Regions from separate parts of the Streptomyces sp. NPDC051963 genome, predicted to be linked through region 1. Evidence: riboswitches for the same ligand, from Rfam matches in the RefSeq annotation. Region 1 holds a riboswitch; each other region holds the start of a gene.

The links. A riboswitch is a leader RNA that binds a small molecule or an ion and turns the genes downstream of it on or off. The one in region 1 is predicted to bind cyclic di-AMP.
Region 2: linked by a shared signal. The riboswitch ahead of ACIHFB_RS33930 (transglycosylase family protein) and the one ahead of ACIHFB_RS05545 (C40 family peptidase) in region 1 are both predicted to bind cyclic di-AMP.
Region 3: linked by a shared signal. The riboswitch ahead of ACIHFB_RS20165 (M23 family metallopeptidase) and the one ahead of ACIHFB_RS05545 (C40 family peptidase) in region 1 are both predicted to bind cyclic di-AMP.

The regions. Positions count from the first base shown of each region.
Region 1 is NZ_JBIUCC010000001.1:1,299,554-1,302,787, forward strand. Features, by position in the region: gene ACIHFB_RS05530 (VOC family protein) at 1-276, shown strand, start outside; gene ACIHFB_RS05535 (ATP-dependent Clp protease proteolytic subunit) at 386-1,021, shown strand; gene ACIHFB_RS05540 (hypothetical protein) at 1,029-1,337, shown strand; cyclic di-AMP (ydaO/yuaA leader) riboswitch at 1,675-1,886, shown strand; gene ACIHFB_RS05545 (C40 family peptidase) at 1,890-2,363, shown strand; gene ACIHFB_RS05550 (ATP-binding protein) at 2,421-2,879, opposite strand; gene ACIHFB_RS05555 (helix-turn-helix domain-containing protein) at 3,092-3,234, shown strand, end outside.
Region 2 is NZ_JBIUCC010000008.1:543,420-546,653, forward strand. Features, by position in the region: gene ACIHFB_RS33920 (cytochrome P450) at 1-101, shown strand, start outside; gene ACIHFB_RS33925 (transglycosylase family protein) at 246-1,271, shown strand; cyclic di-AMP (ydaO/yuaA leader) riboswitch at 1,448-1,632, shown strand; gene ACIHFB_RS33930 (transglycosylase family protein) at 1,636-2,343, shown strand; gene eno (phosphopyruvate hydratase) at 2,675-3,234, shown strand, end outside.
Region 3 is NZ_JBIUCC010000004.1:783,089-786,322, forward strand. Features, by position in the region: gene ACIHFB_RS20160 (GntR family transcriptional regulator) at 21-716, opposite strand; gene ACIHFB_RS20165 (M23 family metallopeptidase) at 911-1,672, opposite strand; cyclic di-AMP (ydaO/yuaA leader) riboswitch at 1,686-1,852, opposite strand; gene ACIHFB_RS20170 (pitrilysin family protein) at 2,055-3,234, opposite strand, start outside.

The DNA of each region.
Region 1 (3,234 bases):
GATCTCGAACCCGGCCCCTCCGGAAGCGGCTTCTCCATCGGCACCCCGGGTGTGCCCGGCGGGCTGCACGGCGGCGACGCGGGCGCCTCCCCTTACCTGTTCTTCCGGGTCGACGACCTGGACGCCGCCGTCGCGAAGGTCCTCGAACTGGGCGGCACGACCGAGGAACTCGGCGCGGAGGACCCCGACTCGGAGGCCCGCTTCGGCCGGTTCAAGCTGTGCCGGGACGACCAGGGGTCGGCCTTCGGGCTGCACCAGCCACCAGAAGGCCGCTGACCACCTCGCCCGACATCACGGCGTCCGCGCTGAGCGAACCCCCTCACCCTTCACTCTGTACGTCCTGTACATTTTCTACAGAGACAGCACTGTCGAGGAGGGGTTCGCCATGAACCGACCGTCCGCCCGCTACGTCCTGCCCGAATTCACGGAGCGCACCAGCTTCGGGCAGAAGACGATGGATCCCTACTCGAAGCTGCTGGAGGAGCGGATCGTCTTCCTCGGTACGCCGGTCGACGACACCTCGGCGAACGACGTCATGGCGCAGTTCATGCACCTCGAGTACCAGGACCCGGACCGGGACATCTCGCTCTACATCAACTCCCCCGGCGGCTCCTTCAGCGCGATGTCGGCGATCTACGACACGATGCGGTTCATCACCTGCGACGTGGAGACCATCTGCCTGGGCCAGGCGGGCTCGTCCGCCGCCGTGCTGCTGGCCGCGGGCACGGCGGGCAAGCGGTTCGCGCTGCCGGGCGCTCGCATGGTGATCCATCAGCCGGCGCTGCCGGAGCCGATCCAGGGGCAGGCCAGCGATCTCGCCATCCACGCCGAGGAGTTGATGCGGGTGCGCGTCCGCCTGGAGGAGATGCTCGTACGGCACACCGGACGCACGCACGACCAGGTGAGCGCGGACATCGAGCGGGACAAGATCCTCACCGCCCAGGAGGCCCTGGACTACGGGCTGGTGGACCGGATCATCCCCAGCCGCAGGTCCACCATCGCCCCGCCCACCGGGAAGTGACACGCCGGTGCTCCCACCCGAGCTTCCGCCGCTGCCCGCCCTCACGTGCGCCGAGGGCGAGTTGATCGACCGTTATCTCGATGTGGTCGACCTGCTCGGCCGGATCAACCCGGCCCACCACGGGGACACGTACCGCGGACTGCGCGCCGCCCAGGCGTTGGTGTCCAAGGCGAGCGAACTGCGCGACGCGCTGGCGCTGATGCACCAGCGGGGCGAGACGGAGTTGCACGCCCCTACGCTCACGCGGGCGATGCGCGTTCTGGACGGCGAGCGCCGGACGGCGCGTGTCATCGTTCCGCCGCGCTCCGACAGTTGACGCACTCCACCTCCGGTCCGGATATCCGCCACGACGGCGAGACGTCCGGACCGGCGCTGAAACGGACCAAATGGCGTACCCCTGTTCGGAGTAGACGTTTGTCATTTTTTGGGACCGCAGAGCTTGCGCAACACGCGTATCTCGAAGGCGGTTGAGACCCTTCCGTGCTGGTCGGGGGGTCAGCGAGGCCCTCGACACTCGCTCGAACAGAGGGGTGTCCACCCGAACGGGTGAGTGGTGAGTAACCCCACAAATACCCGATTCCATTGGGTCTTTCGTTCATCCGTGCGTGAAGATCCCTGTCTGACGACAAGACCCCGCCAGAGCGGCGGGGCGATCCGGGCGGACGCCGAGTCCTGCCGCCGCCCGGATGACCGGTCGACAGGAGTGGATCGGCAGGAGTGGAGGACCCGAGCACGACGGGTCGCCGGAACGGTCACGCCATGACCGCGCCGAGCAGCCCTTGGGGTGAAGCCGCGTCAGCGGCCGGGCAACTTCGCCAGCCCGAATCCGACAGGTCATCCTTCACAGGCGGCTGACGAAGGGTTGCGCATGACTGCGCTCAATCGTGTCCCGTCGCTGATGGCCCGAGCCGGCACGGCATCGGCTCTCACCCTCGCCGCCGTGGGCGGCTCCATCGTGGCGCCGGGCCTCGTCTCCGAGGCCGAGGCCGCCACTCCGGCGACGAAGGCGCTCCAGGTCGCGGCCTCCAAGAAGGGCGCGCCGTACAAGTACGGCGCCACCGGACCGCGCCGGTTCGACTGCTCGGGGCTGACGCTGTACTCGTACAAGAAGGCGGGCAAGAGCCTGCCGCGTACGGCGGCTCAGCAGTACAACAAGACGCGCCACATCTCCGGCAAGAGCCGCAAGGCCGGAGACCTGGTGTTCTTCCACTCGGGCTCGAACGTCTACCACGTCGGCATCTACGCCGGGAAGGGAAAGATCTGGCACTCCCCGAAGACCGGGGACGTCGTAAGACTGTCGAAGATCTGGACCAAGAGCGTCTGGTACGGCCGGGTCAAGTGACCTGAGCGACGCGGTGGCGGCGCCCTGACGCGCCGCCACCGCGTCCGGGCTTGATTCCTAAGGTTCCTGCTGAACCGCCGTGCTCACCGGCCGCGCCGGGACCGTCCAGGGCAGTTCGATGGAGACGGTCTTGCCGCCCTCGCGAGTGGGCCGGATTCTCAGTTTGCCGCCGCATTCGGCGGTCAGCCAGCGGATGATGACCAGGCCGCGGCCGTTGTCCTGCTGCACTGCCGCGGGCAGCCGCTTGGGAAGCCGCGGGTGACTGTCGGTCACGCCGATGTGCAGTTGTTCGTCACGGTCGAGGTCGATGTCCACCGTGAAGGTGGGTGACTGCCCGAAAGTGTGCTGTACGGCGTTGGTGGCGAGTTCGGAGACGATGAGGCGGACCGTGTCGGCCAGTTCCGTGTCGGCGGGCAGTCCCCACTCCACCAGGGTGCCGACCACATAGGTGCGAGCCGCGGAGACCGAAGCGGGATCGCTCGGCAGAGTGACGGATGCTTCCAGATGGTCTGCCATGGCGACGTCGTCCCTTTCCGACGGGACCGCAGTCCGACACGGATCGGAGGGTTCGAGTACGGTCCCGGACTGGTGCTTCGTCGCCAGACTGCCATCACCGGACCGGTCACGGGTGCGATCCACCAAGATATGCATATATCTGTCGCTCGAAGCGGTGAACTCTGCGACGGCAGAGCGTATTTGGACGGCACGGAAGGAGTAAGGAGGAGCCCATGCAGCACGGTCCCGCGGTACGCCGCCGAAAACTGGGCGCCGAATTGCGCACGCTGCGCACCGGCGCCGGACTCACCAGCGGCGAGGCGGCCCGGCTCGTGGGCTGGCACCAGTCCAAGGTGAGCCGCATCGAAACCGGCGC
Region 2 (3,234 bases), on a different contig from region 1:
CCGATTTGAGATGGCGCGGCGGACTCATCATGCGCGGACTGCGCACCCTGCCGGTCGAGTTCACGCCATCTGGCCAACACGCCTCACCTGCGCAAAGGTGACACGCCTTCAATTCTGTGATCTTCACGTGATCTACGCGGCATTAACTTGTGACAAGTGATGTGCTGCCTATACGTTCACGGATCAGCGCGACGCTGTGTCTCACCCGCCGCGCCGGTCACTGCTGTCTCGCGAAAGGCCCCCGCATGCTCTCCGGGAACGGTCGTCACCGTCGCCCCCGTCAGGCTCCGGCCCTCCTCGTCGCGGCCGGAGTGACCGGCTCCGCCATCGCCATCCCGCTCCTCGGTGCGAGTGGCGCGAGCGCGGCCGACGGCAGCACCTGGGACAAGGTCGCGGAGTGTGAAAGCGGAGGCGCCTGGAGCGCCAACAACGGCAACGGGTTCTACGGCGGCCTCCAGTTGGCGCAGGAGGACTGGGAGGAGTACGGCGGCCTCGACTACGCCCCGAGCGCCGACCAGGCCAGCCGCTCCCAGCAGATAGCCGTCGCGGAGAAGGTGCTCGCGGACCAGGGCGCCGGCGCGTGGCCCACCTGCGGTCTGCTCTACGGCCTCGGTGAGGACTCCCGTTCGGCGGGTGTCGACACGGGTCTGGCGGGCGAGGCGTCGGCCGACGAGTCCACCTCGTCCGACACTTCCTCCGGCTCCTCGGGCCTGTCCGACTCGCCCGAATCATCCTCGTCGCCCTCAACTTCCGAGTCGTCCCCCTCGGCTTCCCCGTCGCCGTCCTCCCCTTCCTCTCCGTCCTCCTCGGCCGATGGGCCGTCGGGCGACACGGACAACTCCGCCAAGTCCGACACATCCCCCGAATCCGACGCAAGCCCCTCGCAGGAATCCGACAGTCCGTCCACAGGTTCCAGCCAGGAAGACGATTCGGACAAGTCAGGCCAGAACGTCGGCTCTTCGTATCTCGCGGACACCGGCACCGGCAAGCATCGCGGCGACAGCGCGGACGAGGGTGCGGCAGGCGACCGTACCGACTCCTCCGGCCGCCACGCCTCCCGCAGCGACGGCGACGCACGCGCCACCGCGGACGACTCCTACACCGTCCGCACCGGCGACACTCTCTGCGCCATCGCCGACTCCCTTGACGTGAACGGCGGATGGCGTGAGCTCTACGCCGAGAACAAGGGAACCGTCGGCGCCGACCCGAACCTCATCATCCCCGGTCAGACCCTCGAACTCGGTGCCGAAACGGGCGAAAACCAGCGGTAGTTGGGCCCCGCTTCGGGCTGAATGTCCGGTTTGGTGAAAGTGTGGGATGAGTCTCAGAAGCCCTGATCGTCTTTGAAATTCGGCGGATCGCGTGTCTACGGTCATCACCGCTCGCCAACACGAGCCCCGGCTGCCGCAACGCCGAATCCTGCCAGTGGCCGCACGGGAACAGTCGTCGCTTGACAGCGCCGTAGGCAGGAGCGGGGGACCCAAGGTAAGCGCCGTGCCGGTCAGTTGACCGTGTGCGGCTTGGGGTGAAGCCGTGCCCCGTACGGGACGAAAGCCTCGTACGAGACATGGCCGGGCAACTCAACCGGCCCGAACCCGACAGCTCACCTCGCAGGCGTCGGTGAGGGGATCAACCATGCTGTTTTCCGGCAAGGGCAAGCACCGTCGCCCGTCCAAGGCCACTCGCGCCATCGCCATCGCCGGTGTCACCGGCGCCGCTGTCGCCGCCCCGCTGATGGCGGCCGGCAACGCCTCCGCCGCCACCGCCTCCGAGTGGGACACCGTCGCCCAGTGCGAGGCCGGCGGCAACTGGTCCATCAACACCGGCAACGGCTACTACGGCGGCCTTCAGTTCTCCGCCTCCACGTGGGCCGCGTACGGCGGCACTCAGTACGCGGGCTCCGCCGACCAGGCCTCCAAGGCCCAGCAGATCGAGATAGCCGAGAAGGTCCTCGCGGCCCAGGGCAAGGGCGCCTGGCCGAACTGCGGCACCGGCCTGTCGGGCACCGCGTACACCGGCGGCTCCGGCTCCGACAGCGGTTCCAGCAGCTCCAGCAGCTCCAGCTCTTCGAGCGACAGCAGCACCAGCACCCGTTCGACCGAGGAGCAGAGCGCCTCCCGTTCGACCGAGCGCCCCGCCGCCAAGAAGACCGTCACCACGCCGACCGGCGAGAAGGTCAAGAAGGGCGACGGCGAGTACAAGGTCGTCAAGGGCGACACCCTCAGCACGATCGCCGAGGAGCACGACGTCAAGGGTGGCTGGGACAAGCTGTTCCAGCTGAACAAGGACATCGTCAAGGACGCCGACCTCATCTACCCGGGTCAGCAGCTGCACCTGAAGTGATCCGAGGTTCGCAGCAGGAACACGGTTGAACCACAGAGCCCTCATATCCGTGGCTTTCATAGTGGAGGCCTCGTGAGGGTCACCCCCGTCCCCCACGGGCTCCCCGCTCCGGTGCGTCTTCCCCCGTACGCACCGGGGCGGGGCTTTTTTGTGTCGCCTTGCGCGCAACTTTTTGTTCCGTTCAGAAACAATTTACTCTCGGTTCTGTCCAACGGGTGGGTGACCCGGTGGCCGATCGCCCGGAGCCGGTTAGGCTCATCTCGCAGAGCCGCCACGGCGCTGCGCCCGCCGGGCCCGGCCCGGTGTACCCGCGTCACATCCCAAGAAGGAGATGCTCGTGCCGTCCATCGACGTCGTCGTAGCCCGGGAAATCCTCGACTCGCGAGGCAACCCCACCGTCGAGGTCGAGGTCGGCCTCGACGACGGCAGCACGGGTCGTGCCGCCGTTCCGTCCGGTGCGTCCACCGGTGCCTTCGAGGCCATCGAGCTCCGCGACGGCGACCCGAACCGCTACCAGGGCAAGGGTGTGGAGAAGGCCGTCCTCGCGGTCATCGAGCAGATCGGCCCGGAGCTGGTCGGCTACGACGCCACCGAGCAGCGCCTGATCGACCAGGCGATGTTCGACCTGGACGCCACCGACAACAAGGGCTCGCTCGGCGCCAACGCCATCCTCGGCGTCTCCCTCGCCGTCGCCCACGCCGCCTCCGAGGCCAGCGACCTCCCGCTCTTCCGCTACCTGGGCGGCCCGAACGCGCACCTGCTGCCGGTGCCGATGATGAACATCCTGAACGGCGGCTCGCACGCCGACTCCAACGTGGACATCCAGGAGTTCATGATCGCCCCGATCGGCGCGGAGTCCTTCTCCGAGGCGCTGCGCTGGGGCACCGAGGT
Region 3 (3,234 bases), on a different contig from region 1:
CTTTGTATACGGCGCCCGTGTTAATGCCGCAGGCTCGGCATGTTTACGGGATGTTGCGAATTCCTCACACGGTCCGTGCGATCGGCGCCGCCGTTGAACCGCAGTCGATGCGCGGCGCCCGCGCGCTCGGTGTGCAGGGCGGTGATCGCCCGGGCGCGCTCGCCGTCACCGCGCGCCACCGCGTCGACGATCGCGCCGTGCTCCGCCCAGGACTCCGCGGGGTTGGCCGGCGCCTCCACCGCGTACATCCAGGCGATCTTGTGCCGCAGCTGGGTCAGCATCGAGGTCAGCGCGGGGCTGCCGGAGGCCTGGGCGAGCGTCTCGTGGAACCAGCCCCCCAGGGAGCGCAGATCCTCGCTGTTGCCGCGCCTGGCCCGCTCCTGGCCCAGCCTGACCAGGCCCCGCAGCACCTTGAGGTGGGCCTCGGTGCGCCGCTGGGCGGCCCTGGACGCGCCGAGCGGCTCCAGGAGCATCCGCATCTCCAGCAGGTCGGCGGCCTCCTGCTCGGTCGGTTCGGCGACGCACGCGCCCGCGTGCCGCCGGGTGACCACGAAGCCCTCGGCCTCCAGCGTGCGCAGGGCCTCACGGACGGGGACGCGCGAGACGCCGTAGCGGCGGGCGAGGAGTTCCTCGGTGAGCCTGCCGCCGCGCTCGTAGACACCGGCGACGATGTCGTCCCGGATCGCCGTGCATACCGAGTGCGCCGGAATACGCATGACCGACCTCCGCCTTAATCCCCGTGAAACGTCGATGATTGACGTGTGTTCCGTGACTCTATTGCAATGAGCCGGAATTTCCGATGGCGGGCCGGAATCCATGGATATTTTTTGGACAACCGGGCGTGTGAAACGCCGAAACCCCGGCTCGGGAGCCGGGGCCTCGGGACGCGGAGCGATCGGTGGGTCGGTCGTCAGACGCCCACGCCGTGCGAGCGCAGGTAGGCGACGGGGTCGATGTCGGAGCCGTACTCCGCGGTCGTACGGGCCTCGAAGTGCAGGTGCGGTCCGGTGACGTTGCCGGTCGCGCCGGAGAGGGCTATCTGCTGACCGGGGGTGACGCTCTGGCCCACCGAGACGCCGATGGACGACAGGTGGCCGTACTGGGTGTACGTGCCGTCGTTCATCTTGATCACGACCTCGTTGCCGTACGAGCCGCCCCAGCCCGCCTCGACGACGGTGCCGCGGCCGACCGCGTGGACGGAGGTGCCGCTCGCGGCGTGGAAGTCGACGCCGGTGTGGCTGCCGGAGGACCACAGGGAGCCGCCGGTCTGGTAGCCGGTGGAGACGTACGAGCCGGTGATCGGTGCCACATAGCTGTTGAGGCGCTTGCGCTCGGCCTCGCGGGCGGCACGCTCCTTGGCCTCGCGGGCCTTCTTCGCCTTCTCCGCGGCGGCCTTCTTGGCGGCAGCCTCGGCCCTCTTCTCGGCTGCGGCCTCCTCGGCGGCCTCCTTCTGCGCGGCGGCCTGCTCCGCGATCGGGTCGGCGGAGTCGGCGATGCTGATGACCGGGATCAGGCCGGTCGTCTCGGCGGCGGACTCGGCCGCGAGCGCGGGTGCTGCCAGGGTGCCGATGACGCCGGTGGTGGTGAGGGCCGCGACGCCCGCCGCGCGGGCGGTGGTGCGCTGGATCCGGCTGGGACGGCGGTGCTTCCCGGTGGCGCAGGTGAACGCCATGTGGTGGCTGGTCCTTTCCTTCCTTCTCGCCTACCGGGTTAGCTGACGGGTTCGGAGCAGGAAGGTCTCCTACGGACCCCCTCGCTGCACGCGCGGGCGTCCGATTCACCCCAGGGACTACGTATGTGGGTCCCCGGCTCCCCTGGCTCGCGCCGTCTGGGGACTCGGCGATGGCTGTCCGGTGCCGCGGATGCGGCGCACTGCCTGACGGACAGCCCGGAAGACGCTAAACGGGACATCTTTCAATCCCCAAACGGATCACGGCTTTTGTAGCGCATGCCACAGGCCAGACAGGCAACCTCTCCCGTAATTCGGACATAAAGGAGCCCTGGTGACGCTTCCGTCACCAGGGCTCCACACGCGCGTGCCCGAACGTTCGCCTCTACTCGGCGGACACGACGGTGACTTGGCCGATGCCGAGGGCCTCGACCGGCTCCTTGATCTGCGCCGCGTCGCCCACGAGAACCGTCACCAGACGGTCCACGGGGAAGGCTCGTACGGCAGCCGCGGTGGCCTCGACGGTGCCGGTCGCGGCGAGCTCGCGGTAGAGCGTGGCCTGATAGTCGTCCGGCAGGTACTGCTCCACCTGGTCGGCGAGCGTGCCGGCCACGGCGGCAGCGGTCTCGTACTTCAGCGGCGCCACCCCGACGAGGTTCTGTACGGCGACATCGCGCTCGGCGTCGGTGAGCCCGTCCGCGGCGAGCGTGCGCAGCACCGTCCACAGGTCCTGGAGTGCGGGGCCGGTGTTCGGGGTGTCGACGGAGCCGCTGATGGCGAGCATCCCGGCGCCCGAGCCGTCCGGGGCGGACCGCAGCACCTGTCCGAACGCCCGCACTCCGTAGGTGTAGCCCTTCTCCTCGCGCAGGACGCGGTCCAGCCGGGAGGTGAGGGTGCCGCCGAGGCAGTACGTGCCGAGCACCTGCGCGGGCCACACGCGATCGTGCCGGTCGGGACCGACCCGGCCGATGAGCAGCTGCGTCTGGACGGCGCCGGGGCGGTCCACGATGACGACCCGGCCGGTGTCGTCGGCGGTCACCGGAGGCACCGGGCGCGGCTGCGCGGGCGAGCCCGTCCAGGAGCCGATCGTCTCGCCGAGCAGCGCGTCCAGGTCGATGCCGGTGAGGTCGCCGACGACCACGGCGGTGGCCGTGGCGGGACGGACGTGCTTCTCGTAGAAGGCACGGACGGCCGCGGAGTCGATGGCCGCGACCGTGTCCTCGGTGCCCTGGCGCGGGCGCGACATGCGCGAGTCCGCCGGGAACAGCTCCTTGGAGAGCTCCTTGGCGGCCCTGCGGGAGGGGTTGGCCAGCTCGTGCGGGATCTCGTCGAGGCGGTTGCGGACCAGCCGCTCGACCTCGCTGTCCGCGAAAGCGGGCGCCCTGAGGGCGTCGGCGAGCAGCCCGAGCGCCTTGGGCAGACGCGAGACCGGGACCTCGAGGCTCACCCGGACGCCGGGGTGGTCGGCGTGCGCGTCGAGCGTGGCACCGCAGCGCTCCAGCTCGGCGGCGAACTCCTCGGCGGAGAGCTTGTCGGTGCCTTCGGAGAAGGCCCGCGCCATGATC